One region of the Bradyrhizobium sp. 62 genome, then DNA from elsewhere that is predicted to be linked to it. Evidence: predicted binding sites of a transcription regulator. Region 1 holds the regulator's gene; the other holds the start of a gene.

The links. Region 1 encodes LexA, which represses DNA repair genes until DNA is damaged. Its sites were predicted from a motif close to TGTTCNNNNTGTGTTCNG; they were not measured.
Region 2: the regulator LexA is predicted to act here: its motif matches at 5,754-5,771, upstream of IVB47_RS05810 (UvrD-helicase domain-containing protein).

What each region holds. Positions count from the first base shown of each region.
Region 1 is NZ_JADPIT010000015.1:932,814-940,880, forward strand. It holds gene IVB47_RS14970 (HAD family phosphatase) at 1-83, shown strand, start outside; gene IVB47_RS14975 (hypothetical protein) at 252-443, shown strand; gene glp (gephyrin-like molybdotransferase Glp) at 663-1,874, shown strand; gene lexA (transcriptional repressor LexA) at 2,050-2,751, shown strand; gene IVB47_RS14990 (hypothetical protein) at 3,216-3,650, shown strand; gene IVB47_RS14995 (ComEC/Rec2 family competence protein) at 3,790-6,069, opposite strand; gene IVB47_RS15000 (DUF2171 domain-containing protein) at 6,165-6,398, opposite strand; gene IVB47_RS15005 (SgcJ/EcaC family oxidoreductase) at 6,484-6,870, opposite strand; gene IVB47_RS15010 (glutamine--tRNA ligase/YqeY domain fusion protein) at 6,890-8,067, opposite strand, start outside.
Region 2 is NZ_JADPIT010000010.1:342,859-350,925, reverse strand. It holds gene IVB47_RS05840 (caspase family protein) at 1-1,274, shown strand, start outside; gene IVB47_RS05835 (SulP family inorganic anion transporter) at 1,410-3,077, shown strand; gene IVB47_RS05830 (hypothetical protein) at 3,084-3,446, opposite strand; gene IVB47_RS05825 (FAD-linked oxidase C-terminal domain-containing protein) at 3,497-4,921, opposite strand; gene IVB47_RS05820 (thioesterase family protein) at 5,009-5,515, shown strand; gene IVB47_RS05815 (DUF1328 domain-containing protein) at 5,521-5,694, opposite strand; gene IVB47_RS05810 (UvrD-helicase domain-containing protein) at 5,937-8,067, shown strand, end outside.

The DNA.
Region 1 (8,067 bases):
GAGCGCGGGCGCGCGGCTTGACGGCCGTGCATGTGACCTCGCCGCGTGACGTCGGGAACGCATTGAAAGCATTGGGCATCTGACGACGATCTGCCGCCGCGAGACCCCCGGAGATGCGGCCCAACGCGACTAATTTTGAAGAAGTTTAGGAACCCGATCACTTTGTGCATTTTTATACAGAGTTCCCGGAACGGAATACCGTCTTCCGGACTCTAGAGTCCGTTGGGACTTCTACAGACGGATGCATCATCGTGTTGGGCAAAACCTACCTCACCAAGCAGGCCTCTCTTCTTCTTGAATTCGCCAGGACAACTTCAGATTCGGATCTTTCCGCCAAGCTTGTGAGCAAGGCCGCCGACCTGAAATCCCAGGCCGATCCGCTGCCCGACAAGGATCAGGGACCAAAGGCGCCCGACGTAACTCACGGGCAGCCAGGGAGCTGATCGATGCAGGCCGGGGCGCTCGTCGTTCTCGTCTTGCCATGACCATTGTCCTGCCGATCTGGCACGTTCTTCGGATCATGCCGCAACGCGCTTGATCCTGCCTTCCGGAACAATGCGGTGGGATGACTGCACCCGCTCGGCTGTTTTGCCTCTGCGCCCGCGCTCGGCTAGAAGACGTGCGGAACATTCGCCCGAACGTGCCGAGCAGGAGTTTTCGCCGTGGCCTTGATGCCGGTTTCCGACGCGCTTGCCGCGGTGCTGGCGGGTGCAGAGCCGCTGCCGGAGGAAATGATCTCCCTCGACCAGGCCTACCATCGCGTGCTCGCGCGTGACGTCGCGGCGCGGCGCACGCAGCCGCCGCAGGCGATGTCGGCGATGGACGGCTACGCGGTGCGAGCGGCCGATGCCGCGACGATCGATTCGGAGCTCACCATCATCGGCGAAGTCGCGGCGGGCCGACCGTTCGCGGGGATGGTCGGCGCCGGCGAGGCCGTGCGGATCTTCACCGGCGGCGTCGTTCCCGGTGGCGCGGACGCCGTCGTGATCCAGGAGGACACCGTCGCCGCCGGCAAGCGTGTCACGATCAAGGAAGCCGCGATCGCCGGTCGGCACATCCGCCCCGCCGGCGTCGATTTCCGCGAGGGCGACGTGCTCCTGCGCAAGGGAAGCCGTCTCACCGAGCGCGACCTCGCCCTCGCCGCCGGGATGAACCATCCGCACCTTGGCGTGTTCAGGCGTCCGAAAGTCGCGATTCTCGCCACCGGCGACGAGCTGGTGATGCCGGGCACCATGCCCGGCCACGGCCAGATCGTCTACTCCAACGGCTACGCCCTGCACGCGCTCGCCCGCAGCGAGGGCGCCGAGACCATCGACCTCGGTATTGCCGCCGACACGCTGGAGGCGACCACCGCCGGCATCCGCCGCGCCCGCGAGAGCGGCGCCGACATCCTGATCACGACCGGCGGCGCATCGGTCGGCGACCACGATCTGGTCCAGCAGGCACTGCGAGTCGAAGGCATCGCAATGGCGTTCTGGAAGATCGCGATGCGGCCAGGCAAGCCGATGATGCACGGGCGGCTCGGCGCAATGGGTGTGATCGGCCTGCCGGGCAATCCCGTGTCGTCCTACGTGTGCGCTTTCCTGTTCATGGTGCCGCTGATTCGCGCCCTGTCGGGCCGTTCGGTGATTCACCATCGCCGTGAACGCGCCGTGCTCGGCCGCGACGTCGGCGCCAACGACCAGCGCGAGGACTATCTGCGCGCGCATCTGGAGGAGCGTAACGATGGCACGCGCGTCGTTCTTCCCGTCAATCATCAGGACTCTTCGCTGCTTGCGAATCTCGCTGCAGCACAGGTACTTCTCGTGCGCGCACCGTTCGCGCCGAAGGCCGAAGCCGGCACGGCTTGCGAAGTGTTGCGGCTCCCCGTCTGAGCGTCCGGCAATGCGCGTTCCGCGAACTTTGCTCTGTTCACGGTAAATTAAGCAGTTGCGGAACATGTATCGAACATATAGTGTCCGTTCATGATTTGTTTCGAGCATGTAGCGGCTTATTGCCGAACTCTGCGTCTCGGAATCGGACGACATCAACCGGGGGACTTTGGTCGAGATGTTAACGCGCAAACAATACGAGCTTCTGCGGTTCATCAGTGAACGTCTGAAGGAAAGCGGCGTGCCGCCCTCCTTCGACGAGATGAAGGATGCGCTCGATCTGCGCTCGAAGTCGGGCATCCATCGCCTGATCACGGCGCTCGAGGAGCGTGGCTTCATCCGACGCCTGCCCAACCGCGCCCGTGCGATTGAAGTCATCAAGCTGCCGGAGCTCCAGGCAGCCGCCGGCAGCCGCCGCGGCTTCACGCCGAGCGTCATCGAGGGCAATCTCGGCAAGGTGCGTGCGAGCTCCAGCCTGCCCGCGGACGACGGCGAACGTCCCGTCGCGGTGCCGGTGATGGGCCGCATCGCGGCCGGCACGCCGATCGAGGCGTTGCAGACCCGCAGCCATACTATCAGCGTACCGCCTGACATGCTCGGCTCGGGCGAGCATTACGCGCTCGAAGTGCGCGGTGATTCCATGGTCGAGGCCGGCATCCTTGACGGCGACATGGCGCTGATTCAGCGCAACGAGAGCGCCGATACCGGCGACATCGTGGTGGCGCTGATCGACGACGAGGAAGCCACGCTGAAGCGCTTCCGCCGTCGCGGCGCCTCGATCGCGCTCGAGCCCGCCAACGCGGCCTATGAGGTCCGCATCCTGCCGCCCAACCGGGTGAAGATTCAGGGCAAGCTGATCGGGCTTTACCGGAAGTACTGATACCGGGCGTCCTTGATACCGGGAGTACTTCATACCGGAGGTGCTTGGCGCCGCGCGCGCTTCCGATCGGCATCGCCGGTCAGGGATTGGAGCGGATCATCGTCCGCTCCGGCTGGGTAGTCTTTCTGGTTCTGCACAGACTATCCGGCCCCTCCTTCGGCGCTGGCTCCTCGCGACGCCCACGAAGCGGAACTGGTTCGCGGCGCAAGTGTTCGAGGAAACAGCGGCCAGCGATCAAGCTCGACCGTTGCAGTCAAGCCGGCGATATTCGCGCACTGGCCTCCCGAATGCATCGCAACTCGCTTTGTTCCTATTGAATTCGGGAAAGATAATGTGATCGCGGCTCGCGGAAACCAGCCGCAGATTTGCCCACAACCAAGCAGAGCGTTCATGCTTCAACTCTGATAGAGGCCTGCGCCTCGATTAAGAGACGCGGGTTGCTATCCCAGCATGAGGAGCACCCGATGTGTGACTACAGCCTGCATGCCGTCGCGTCGCGCCCCGCCGAAGTCGGCGAGACGATCGTCACGACAAGCTTCCGCGGCACCTCGACGCGCGGCTTCGCCTCGGCAGCCGATCCGTCTGTTGCGGTGTGCCTGCTGCCGGGAACGGAGCTCGCCTTCACCGACGACGTCCGCTACGACAATCGCTGGATCTGGACGCGCACCATCAATTCCCGCGTGGGCAAGTTCGGCAAGATCGATCCGCACGTTCCCGACCGCCATCACGACGCGATCGAATTCCCCGACGGCAAATATGTGCTGGTGACGCAGCTCGTCGAAGGCCAGCGCGCGACCGTGCTGCAACTGCCCGTGACCCAGCCGGTGACGGAGCGCGAGCACAAGACGCAGATCATCGCCGACCGGCAGCCGACCGTCACGCACCTGCCGATCGGCTGACATAGCCGCCCTCCGGCTACGAGCTCGGAGGTCAGGATTGAATTGCCATCGCCGGTCGTGGCCGGCGAGTTGGTGTAGTTTGCGCCCGGCGAAATCCGAGCGCATGCACCGACCCACTGCGTCGCTCCGCACCGTCCGATCAATCGTCGGCCTGCAAGTCGGTCTCCGCCGGCGTCGCGTCCTTGATGCGGGGCGCGGTCGCCTTCGGCGCCAGGCTGCCGTCGAAATCACCCTCGCCAGCGCCGGCCGGCAACCAGGGGCGGCTCGTGCCTCTCGCCCTCACCGCCTGAACCACAAAGCCGTCACCACGCTGCGTTAGCGCCAGCGCGCTCTGGCTGGCGAGCCGCTGCCGATCGACCACCATCGCCGCGCAATCGGGCGGCGCGGGACGTGCCGTCACCACCAGCGCGGCCCGACTGCAATCGTCCGCGAGAGCGTCGACGCGCAGCGCCAGCGCGACCAGCCTCCCGTCGGCCAGTGGCGTCACGCAGCCGGATTCGTCACAGGACACGCCGTCGGCCAGCGAGGCTCTGCCGGCATCGCGCGGATCGGCGTCGGCAGCGAGCCATTCCTTGAGCAAAAAGCTGTCCTTGCTCGTCCTGATCAGGTGCAGATATCCGTCCCTGCCCCGCACCGCGACGCTGGCGCCATCCCCGGCAATCAGGATGTCGGGCTGCCGCGCCGACAGTCCCCAGAGGATCGCTGCCAGCAGGACCAGGGCGCCGGACCAGCGTAGCGGCGTGCGCAACAAGCCTAGCACAATGATTCCCAGGCTCGCCGCGATCAGCGGCGTGATCCCGAACGCCGGGATGCGGCCGACCGCGCCCGGCAATGCCGCGACCCAGCGCGAGACCGCGACCATCCACTCGATGCCGATCCCCATCAGCCACCAGAACACGCTGTCCAGCCCGAACGGCGCAGCAAGCAGCCCCAACAATCCCGCCGGCATCACCAGCGCCGAGACCACCGGCATCGCGCCGAGATTGGCAAGCACGCCAAACGGCGTGACACGGTGGAAATGGAAAGCGGCGTAGGGCGTGGTCGCAAGTCCCGCAATCAGCGAGGCCATGAACAGCATCGCGATCTCGCGGCCACCCCACATCGCAATGCGCGCGGTCGCCGAATGGTCCGGCGAGGCAAACAAATTGGGCATGCCGATCTGCACCAAGGCGACGAGCCCGAGCGTTGCCGCAAACGACATCTGAAAACTCGGATGCACCAGTGCTTCCGGCGCGACCGCCAGCACGATCAGCGCGGCGACAGCAAGCGTGCGAAAGGTGATGGCGCGGCGATCGACCATCACCGCGATCAGCACTACCGCCGTCATGAAGAACGATCTTTGCGTTGCGACCTCCGCGCCTGACAGCAGCAGGTAGAACGCAGCAGCGACCAGCGCGGCGGCCGCCGACCATTTCTTGATGGCGAAGCCGGCCGCAAGTCCCGGGATCAGAGCGAGCAGCGCCCGCACCGCGAAGAACACGACACCGGCAACGACGGCCATGTGATAACCGGAAATCGAGAGCACGTGGCCGAGACCGGAGATGAACATCGCATCGTTGACGGGCGTGGTGATCGCATCGCGCCGCCCGGTAAGCAGCGCGGTTGCGATCGCCCGGTTGTCGCCGTCGAGCGTCGCCCGGATGCGGGCATCGATCGCATCGCGCAGGCCTTGCATGAAGGCCGCATAACGCAGCCGCAAGCCGGCGGTCTCAGGCGGCGGCGCCACCGTGATCGCGCCCATCGCGAAGCCGGAGGCGCCGATGCCCTGGAAGAACATGTCACGCGAAAAATCGTAGCTGCCGGGCCGCACCGGCGCGAGCGGCGGCATCAGCCGTGCCTTCAGCTGAACGAAGCTACCGACCTCCGGCGCGGTGCCTTTGCGGACCGACAGGCGCACGCGCTCAAGCGTGACGTCGCTGCGTTGCGCCTCCATCGCAGTGACGCGCAGCACGAAACGATCGGTACGCTCGCGGATGTCGCGAGCCTCGACAAAGCCCGACAACGACACCGAATAGAGCGCCTTTGCCAGCACCGGGTGGGCGATGCGCGCCGTCTTCCAGGTCGCGACGGCAAAGCCGGCCGCGACCGCCGCGATCATGATGGCTGGGGCGAACAGCCGGCTCCGCCGCAACAGAGCCGCGCCAAGCAGGAGTGCGATGGCGGTAGTGGCAACGACCCACAGTACCGGCTCGTGATCGGCAGAGAAATAAAGCGCGATGCCGCAGCCAAACGCTACGGGCACCCACGGCAACAGCCGCCCGGCGCCAGCCTCGGCGCGTAGCCATGCGCGGAGGGTCTCGGCCAGCGAGGTCCAGAGGTCGAGGCCTGCAGGCGCGAGGCCGCCCGCGGACGCGGTGCGGCCCGCGGGCCACGTCCCTGCGATCCCCTGCGACCGTACCGGCCGGCCCGGCTCCGCCATTTCGTGCACTCGATGATACGCAACGAAGTCAGAAGCTACCGGAACGTGCAGGCGGGCGGATAGCGGTACGGATCAGGAACGAAAGGTTGCGATCGCTACTTTTCCTCTTCCATCGTCACAGCGACATCGGCCTTGGCCGACAGCCGGACCTTGTTGCCCTCGATATCGGCGACGAGGCCCTTGTCGATGAAGTGATGATGCCCCTTGTGGCTGCCCTCGCCGCTGTCCTTCTTGGTCAGCTTGATGCGATTGCCTTCGACCTTGTCGACGGTGCCGATGTGGACGCCGTCGGCGCCGATGACTTCCATATGCTCTGCGATGTTCTGCATGGTGGGTTCCTTATTGGGCCCACCCCAACGCGCGAGGTGCATGTTCGTTCTCTCACGAGGATGACGAAGTCGTGTGCTCCACTGGTCAGATCAGCGGCGCCTGCGACGAAGCATGGTGATTGACGATCTTCCAGTCGCCGTCCTCGCGCATGATGACCCAGCTCATCTTGACCGAGAAATCGGGGCGTTCGCCGGCGAGATCGAACGAGATGCTCGCGGCCATATTGATCAGATCAGGACCTGCCTGCGCCGCCTTCACCTCGGAAAATAACGCGCTCGGCTTGCGCCAGCGTGGCAGGCCGTTGAAATAGTCTGCGACGCCGTCCCTGCCCCGGTAGAGCTTTGGGTTGGAGCCGAAGAAGAACGCATTCCTCGCATAGAGCGATGAGAGCGCGGCCGCATCGAGCGTGGCGAAGCCGGCGCGCCATTTCGCGATGATGGCGGAAACGATGGCGTCGGCTTCGTTGCTCATTGTGGTCTCGCAGCTCTTTTCAGCCTTTGGCAACTTCCTTCGCGAACGTGTCGCGCAGACCGATGGTCCTGGAAAATACCGATCTGCCGGGCGTCGAGTCCTTGTCGCGTACGAAATAGCCCTGGCGCTCGAACTGCATCGGCTCGGTCGAATTGCTCTCGGCGACCGATGCTTCGACGCGGGCATCAGCGAGAATTTCCCGCGACTGCGGATTGAGGTCGGCCGCAAAATTCGAGGCGTCCGGGCTCGGATTGGCAAACAGCTGGTTGTAGACGCGGATTTCCGCGGGCACGGATGTTGCCGCCGACAGCCAGTGCATGGTGGCCTTGACCTTGCGGCCATCGGGCGCGTTACCGCCCTTGGTCGCGGGATCGTAGGTGCAGCGCAGCTCCACCACCTCGCCGGCATCGTTCTTGATGACGCCGGTGCACTTGACGAAATAGGCGTAGCGCAGCCGCACCTCGTTGCCCGGCGACAGACGGAAGAACTTTTTCGGCGGGTTCTCCATGAAGTCGTCCTGCTCGATATAGAGCTCGCGGCCGAACGTGATCTTCCGGGTGCCGGCAGAGGGATCGTCAGGATGGTTGATCGCCTCGAGCTCCTCGGTCTGCCCTTCCGGATAGTTCTCGATCACGACCTTGAGCGGCTTCAGCACCGCCATGCGCCGCTGCGAGGTGCGGTTGAGCTCCTCGCGGATGCAGAATTCGAGCATGCCGACGTCGACAACGCTGTTGGCCTTCGCCACGCCGATGCGCTTGACGAATTCGCGAAGGGCGGCCGGCGGCACGCCGCGGCGGCGCATCCCCGCCATGGTCGGCATTCGTGGATCGTCCCAGCCCGCGACATGGCCCTCGCGGACGAGCTGGGTCAGCACGCGCTTGGACAGCAGCGTGTAGGTCAGGTTCAGCCGCGCGAATTCGTACTGGTGCGGCTTCGAGGGCACCGGCAGCTTCTCGATGAACCAGTCATAGAGCGGCCGATGGTCCTCGAACTCCAGCGTGCAGATCGAGTGCGTGATGCCTTCGATCGCGTCCGACTGGCCGTGGGCATAGTCGTAGCTCGGATAGATGCTCCACTTGGTCCCGGTGCGCGGATGGTGCGCATGCAGGATGCGGTACAGCACGGGGTCGCGCAGATTGATGTTGCCCGCAGCCATGTCGATCTTGGCCCGCAGCACGCGCGCGCCGTTCGGGAATT
Region 2 (8,067 bases), on a different contig from region 1:
CATCCAATCTGGCGCAGAACGACATGCGTCAGGCGATCTCGGATTTCGCCGGCAAGGTCAGCGCCAGCGGCGCCGACACCGTCGCGCTGGTGTTCTATGCCGGCCACGGCCTCCAGATCGACGGCGAGAACTATCTCGTTCCCGTCGATCTCGACCCCAAGCGCGAAGCCGACATTCCGCTGCAGGGTGTGCGGCTCAACGATTTGCTCAACACGCTCGGCGCGCTGCCGACACGAGCCCGCATCTTCATGCTCGATGCCTGCCGCAACAACCCGTTCCCGGCGCTCAGCGGCGCCGGCCACGGGCTTGCAATCGTCGACACCAAGGCCGGCGCGCCGGGCTCCTTCATTTCCTATTCGACCTCGCCGGGCTCCGAAGCCGAGGATGGCTCCGGCATCGACAGCCCCTACACCACCGCGGCGCTGACCGTCGCCAAGCAGCCCAATCTGCCGATCGAGGAAGTGTTCAAGCGCATTCGCGTCGCCGTGGCGCAATCGACCGACGGACGCCAGATCCCCTGGGAAAGCTCGTCGCTGACGACCGACTTCAAGTTCTTCGGCGGCGACGGCAGCGGCAGTCAGGCTGCGCTTCCTGGCGCATCCTCCATGGCACTTGCGAGCGGCACGCGCAGCCTCGAGGACTGGCGCAAGGATTTGCAGGGCAAGCCGGCCATGGTCGCCTATGAGATGGTGATCACCGACGACACCGTGCCGGCGTATCAGGCCTATATCGAGTTGTACGCCCAGGATACCCGTACCCCGCGCCTGCGCACGATCGTGGAGCGCCGGCGCCAGATGCTGGCGTGGGAGCGCGCCACCGCGATCAACACCCGCGCCTCGTTCGAGGCTTATCTGACGAACTGGGACAACAGCGATCTGGCTGCGACCGCACGCCGGCTGCTGCTCCGCGTGCAGAACCGCAACTACGTCTTGCCTGCTGTGGTCGCGGCCGCTCCTGCCCCGGTCGCCGTCGCAATGGCCCCGACCTGCCCGTGCTCGACGCCCACACCGCCGGCTTCGCCGGTCAACCCGGCGGTCGCGCCCGTGATCAAGAAGCGCGTCGACGACACCCCGCCGAAGCGCAAGGTGGTCGACACGCCGCCCAGGCAACGCCGGCCGCCGCCTGATGAGGTGATCTACGAGCGCGCGCCGCCACCGGATCGCGGCCCGCCGCCAGGCGCCATCATGCAAGGCATTGGCATCGGTGTCGGGATCGGCATGGGAATGGGCGGCGGCCGCGGCGGCGATTATCACAACGACCGCGGCCGGTACTGAGACCCCACTCGCGAGATACGGAGGACAGATCTGTCCTCCGTCGACGGATGGAGATAAACTGCGTCTGCTGCTTCCCGATACGGAAATGCTGTAGTCTAACCGACTGACGCCAGGCTTTCCGGGGACTCCACATCGATGCCGCACGACGCTCGCGCCAAGCCAGCTTGGCCGCTGTTTCGCTCACTCGCGTCCTATTCGCTGCCGGGCGATTTGATGGCCGGCCTGACGCTCGCGGCGATCGCGATTCCCGAGCAGATGGCCACGGCGCGGCTCGGCGGCTTCGCGCCGCAAATCGGCTTCTTCGCCTTCATGGCGGGATCGCTCGGCTTTGCGATGCTCGGCCGCAACCGCTTCCTGTCCTGCGGCGCCGATTCCACGATCACGCCGATCTTCGCCGGCGGACTGGCGGCGCTGGCTGCCGCCGGCTCGCCTGAGTATCAGGGCCTCGCAATCGCGCTGGCGTTGATGGTCGGTGCGATGATGCTGGCGGGCGGCGCCTTCCGCCTTGGCGGCATCGCCAATCTCTTGTCCGTGCCCGTCATGGTCGGCTTCCTCGCCGGCATCTCCGTCCACATCATCGTGTCGCAATTGCCGGGCGTGCTGGGCCTGGACTCGCCGGGCGGACCGACGCTCGATCGCATCGGTGTGCTCGCAAGCGAGCTCGGCCGCAGCAATCCCTTCACGTTGTGCATCGGCTTCGGCGTGCTTGCCGTGGTCTTCGTCGCTGAGAAGATCAGCGCAAAAATTCCGGGCGCACTGATCGGGCTCGTCGCCGCGACCCTGGCCACGATCGCGCTCGGCCTCGAGAACAAGGGCGTCAATGTCGTAGGCCTCGTGCCGGGCACGCTGCCGCGGCCGACCTTCCCCGAGCTTGCACCGGAGCAATGGGTCCGCCTCGTGCCGCTCGCGTTTGTCATCACGGTCGTGGTGATGGTGCAGACCGCGGCGACGACGCGCTCGTTCCCGTCCGATCCCGACAAGCCGGCCGATGTCGATCGCGATTTTCTCGGCGTGGGTGCCGGCAGCGCGCTGTCGGGCCTGTTCGGCGCGTTTCCGGTCAATGCCAGCCCGCCGCGGACGGGCATTGTCGCCGAGACCGGCGGACAATCGCAGCTCGCGGGTCTCGCCGCGGCGACAATCGTACTGGCGCTGCTCGCGTTTGGAACGGGATTGCTGCAGCACGTTCCGGACGCAGCCCTCGGCGGCATCCTGCTGTTCGTCGCGCTGCGCATCATCCGCGTGAAGCAGATCGTCACGATCTATCGCCAATCCCCGAGCGAATTCCTGCTGATCGCCGCCACCGCCGCGCTGATCATCGTGCTGCCGATCCAGCAGGGTGCGTTCCTCGGCATCGTGCTGTCGCTGCTGCACGGCATCTGGAGCACGACGCGCGCGCGGCTCGTCGAGTTCGAGCGCGTGCCGGGCACCACGATCTGGTGGCCGGCGCATCCGCACATCGCCGGCGAGCGCATCGCCGGAGTCGCCGTGATCGGGCTGCAGGCGCCGCTGTCGTTCCTCAACGCGCCCGGCTTTCGCAGCGACGTGACCAAGGTGCTCGGCGCGACGCCTCCGCAGCTGCTGGTGCTGGAGGCGAGCGGCATGGTCGAGATCGACTTCACCGCCGCGCAGATCCTGCTCGATGTGTTCAGGGCGTGCAGCGAACAGGGTGTCACGGTCGCGCTGGCCCGGCTGGAATCGGTGCGCGCGCAGGACGCATTCGAGCGGTTCAAACTGTTCGAGGCCCTGCCCCGGGAAAACGTCTTCCACAGTGTCGACGAGGCCGTGCGCAGGCTGGCGAAATAACTGCGCTCACTGCGCCAATGTCGGATGATCCCGCTGGATCGTTTCGCGGATCCAGCTGGCATGGATCGCGCGAAACAGGATTTGCGCCGTCTTGAGGTCGTTCGCCTTCATGCAGAGATCGACGATGCGACGGACTGCGTCGTCGCGCATCAGTCCGTCCGCGATCTTCATCGCGATTTCCATCGCGACCTTCGCCGCGCGCTCGTAGCGCTCGCTGTCGCGCTTGTCGCTGCGCGCAGACCCTGCCGCGCTCGCCGCAGCGGCGTCACAGATCGCACGGATGCGCTCGGCGGCCTCGATATCGCCGAGCGGCCGTTCGATCGCCTCGTCCCAGATGTCTTGACGCGTCTTGCGCGCGAACCACTGCATTGCCTGCTCCGTGGTGAGGGAGCGAGCATAAACGGCGGTGAGCCTGCGCGCTACGCCTCCGGTACGATCTTGCCGGGATTGAAGATGTTCTGCGGATCGAGCGCCTTTTTCAGCGCCCGCATCGCATCGATCGCCTCGGGGCCGAGCTCCGCCTTGAGGTATTTCTGCTTGCCCTGGCCTATGCCGTGCTCGCCCGTGCAGGTGCCGTCCATCGCCTGCGCGCGCTCGACCAGCCGATGCATGAACTCCTCGCCGCGGGCCATCTCGTCGGCATCGTTGGTGTCGCAGACCAGCGAGCAGTGGAAATTGCCGTCGCCGACATGGCCCACGATCGGCGACAACAGGTTGAGCCGCTTGAGATCTTCCTCGGTCTCGCCGACACATTCGGCAAGCCGCGAGATCGGTACGCAGACGTCGGTCGCGACCACGCCGATGCTATCGCCGGGCCGCAGCGCCTTCACCGACCAGTAGGCGTCGTGCCGCGCCTGCCACAGTTTTGTGCGATCCTCCGGCTTGGTGGTCCAGGAGAAATCGCCGCCGCCGCAGTCCTTTGCGATCTCGCCGAAGGCCTTGGACTGTTCGCCGACCTCGATCTCGCTGCCGTGGAATTCCATCAGCAGCAGCGGCGTTTCCGGCAGCGTCAGCTTCGAATAGGCGTTGCAGGCCCGTACCTGCGCGGCGTTGAGCAGCTCGATGCGCGCCACGGGGATGCCGGTCTGGATCGCCAGGATCACGGCCTGACACGCCCCGTGCACGGTCTCGAACGACACCGCGCCGGCCGCGATGGTATCGGGGATGCCGCGCAGACGGATGGTCAATTCCGAGATGATGCCGAGCGTGCCCTCGGCGCCGACGAACAGATGCGTCAGGTCATAGCCGGCGGATGATTTCTTCGCGCGCGTGCCGGTCGTGATGATCTCGCCGTCGCCGCGGACCACTTTCAGCGCCAGCACACTATCGCGCATGGTGCCGTAGCGCACCGCGTTGGTGCCGGAGGCGCGGGTCGAGGCCATGCCGCCGAGAGAGGCGTCCGCGCCGGGGTCGATCGGGAAGAACAGGCCTTGATCGCGCAGATGCTCGTTCAGCGCCTTGCGGGTGACCCCGGGCTGGATCACGCAGTCGAGGTCCTCGGCATGCACCGCGAGCACCTTGTTCATGTCGCGCAGGTCGATGCAGATTCCGCCGGCGGGTGCGTTGACCTGGCCCTCGAGCGAGGTGCCGGTGCCGAAGGCGATGACGGGCACGCCGTTTTTCGCGCAGATCCGCACCACGTCCTGGATGTCGGCGGTCTCCTGCGCCATCACCACGCCGTCCGGCGGCTGGTTCACGATCCATGTGGTGGTATGGCCGTGCTGCTCGCGGACGGCCTGCGAGGTGATGAGGCGGTTGCCGAACCGCGCGGCAAGCTGCTCCAGCGCGCTCGCAAGGGCTTTCGGCGCCGGCCGCGGCGGATTATTGGTGATGGTCGTACCCACGGACGTTCCTCCCGACGAGACGAACCGTGGCAAAGGACATCTCACCGGTCAAGTCAAGCGACCGGACGCATAGCTGGGGAAGGACACATGCCGGAGACTGCTGCGACAACGATCGAGGGCGCGCCGTTCCGCGCCTCGATCATGCAGATCGAGCCGCAATGGATCGACTACAACGGCCACCTCAACATGGCCTATTACAACGTGATGTTCGACCGCGCGATCGATCAGATGTGGCTGACGCTCGGGATCGGGCCGGGCTACATGAAGGAGCGCGGCGGCTCGACCTTCACTGCCGAGTGCCACGTGCGCTACTTGCGCGAAATCCACTTGGGCGATCCCGTGCAGGTCTCGGTCTGGCTGCTGGAGGCCGACGAAAAGCGGCTGCACACGTTCCAGGAGTTGGGGCACGCCGCCGAAGGCTGGCTGTCGGCCACTTCGGAGAACATGTCGCTTCACATCGACATGGGCTCACGAAAGGTGGCGGCGTTTCCGCCAGACATAAGCGAGCGCATCGCAGCGGTGGTCAAGACCCACAGCGCGGTGCCACGGCCCGAGGGCATCGGCCGCAACGTGGCGATGCCCTCGAAGCGGTAAGCGCGCTAGACCCTGGTGCGGCCGCGGGCCAGACCGACAACGGCCGAGACCAGGAACAACACGACCGCGATGAAGAAGATGATCTTGGCGATTTCGATCGACGCGCCGGCGAGGCCGCCAAAGCCCAGGATACCGGCGATCAGGGCGATAACCAGAAACGTCACTACCCAGCTAAGCATGATCCGAACCTCTGTTTCGATGTCTGTCTGCGATCGGCGCGCCTGACGCGCCTCACTTGCAGAACCAATCGCCAACTCGGAACAATGGTTCCGCGCCGCTAGGGCCGGAAATTCGCCTGACCCGCAGGAACAAATTGGTTTTCCGCGCACGTGGAAAACCTCCGCCCGCGGCCCCATATAGGGACCAATCCCTGTTAAGAAGGCTCCCCTTTCACCACCCCGCGGTGCCAACGTGGGGGCAAATGATTCGCATGACCGAGCCGAGCAAGATCACGTCCCAGAGCGTCCCCGACCACCAGCCCGCAGCCGGCGGCATCGCAGCGCGTGCGCGGGCCTCGGTGGGCCCGCAATACCTGTCCGGGCTCAATCCGGAGCAGCGCGAGGCTGTGGAAACGTTGGACGGCCCGGTTCTGGTGCTGGCCGGCGCCGGCACCGGCAAGACCCGCGTGCTGACCACGCGCATCGCCCATATCCTGAGCCAGGGCCGCGCCCGCCCATCCGAAATCCTGTCGGTGACCTTCACCAACAAGGCCGCGCGCGAGATGAAGCACCGGCTGGGTCAGATGCTCGGTCATGCGGTGGAAGGGATGCCGTGGCTCGGCACTTTCCACTCCATCGGCGGGCGCATCCTGCGGACCCACGCCGAGCTGGCGCAGCTCAAGTCGAACTTCACCGTGCTCGACGTCGACGATCAGGTCCGACTGCTCAAGCAGCTTCTGCAAGCCGACAATATCGACGACAAGCGCTGGCCCGCGCGCATGCTCGCCGGCCTCATCGACGGCTGGAAGAATCGCGGCCTGACGCCGTCGCAGGTGCCGTCGGGCGAAGCCGCCGTGTTCGCCAACGGCAAGGGCGGCAAGCTCTATGCGAGCTACCAGGAGCGGCTGAAGATCCTGAACGCCGCCGATTTCGGCGATCTGCTGCTCGAGGACATCCGCATCTTCCGCGAGCATCCGGATATCCTGCGGCAGTACCAGCAGCGCTTCAAATTCATCCTGGTCGATGAGTATCAAGACACCAACGTCGCGCAGTATCTGTGGCTGCGGCTGCTGTCGCAGGCGCCGTCGGCCAATCCGTCATTGCCGGGCTTGCCCCGGCAAGCCATCGATTCTTCGCCGAGCGATGGCGCGGAGGCGCCGCCTCCGGCGCAAGAAAAAACACACGTCAAGAACATCTGCTGCGTCGGCGACGACGACCAGTCGATCTATGGCTGGCGCGGCGCGGAGGTCGACAACATCCTGCGCTTCGACCATGATTTTCCCGGCGCCAAGGTCATCCGCCTCGAGCGCAACTACCGCTCGACCGGCCACATCCTCGCCGCCGCCTCGCACCTGATCGCCCACAACGAGGGCCGGCTCGGTAAGACGCTGCGCACCGAAGACCATGACGGCGAGAAGGTCACGGTGACAGGCTCGTGGGATTCGGAAGAGGAAGCCCGCGGCATCGGCGAGGAGATCGAGCAGATCCAGCGCCAGGGCGACAAGCTCAACGAGATCGCGATTCTCGTTCGCGCCTCCTACCAGATGCGCGAGTTCGAAGACCGCTTCGTCACGCTCGGCCTGCCCTATCGCGTCATCGGCGGCCCGCGCTTCTACGAGCGCGCCGAAATCCGCGACGCGCTGGCCTATCTGCGCGTCATCAATTCACCGGCCGATGATCTCGCCTTCGAGCGCATCGTCAACACGCCCAAGCGCGGCCTGGGCGATGCCACCGTGCAGATGCTGCACGACCACGCCCGCAAGCGCCGCATTCCGCTGTTCGAGGCGGCGCGCGCGGTGGTCGAGACCGACGAGCTGAAGCCGAAGGCGCGCGGCTCGTTACGCGACGTCGTCGCGCAGTTCGACCGCTGGCGCGCCCAGCGCGAGGTCACTTCGCACACCGAGCTCGCCGAGATTGTGCTCGACGAGAGCGGCTACACCGAGATGTGGCAGAAGGACCGTTCGGCGGACGCCGCGGGCCGGCTCGAAAACCTCAAGGAGCTGGTGCGCTCGATGGAGGAGTTCGAGAATCTACAAGGCTTCCTCGAGCACATCTCGCTGGTGATGGACCGCGACAGCGGCGCCGATGAGGACGCGGTGTCGCTGATGACGCTGCATTCGGCCAAGGGGCTGGAATTCGACAACGTATTCCTGCCCGGCTGGGAGGAAGGCCTGTTTCCGAGCCAGCGCACGCTGGACGAACAGGGCCGCGCCGGCCTCGAGGAAGAGCGCCGGCTCGGCCATGTCGGCCTGACCCGGGCCCGCCGCCGCGCCAAAATCTACTTTGCGACCAACCGCCGGATCCACGGCACCTGGTCGACCACGATCCCGTCGCGCTTCCTCGACGAATTGCCGGCCGCCAATGTCGAGATCACGGAATCCAAGGGCGGCTCGG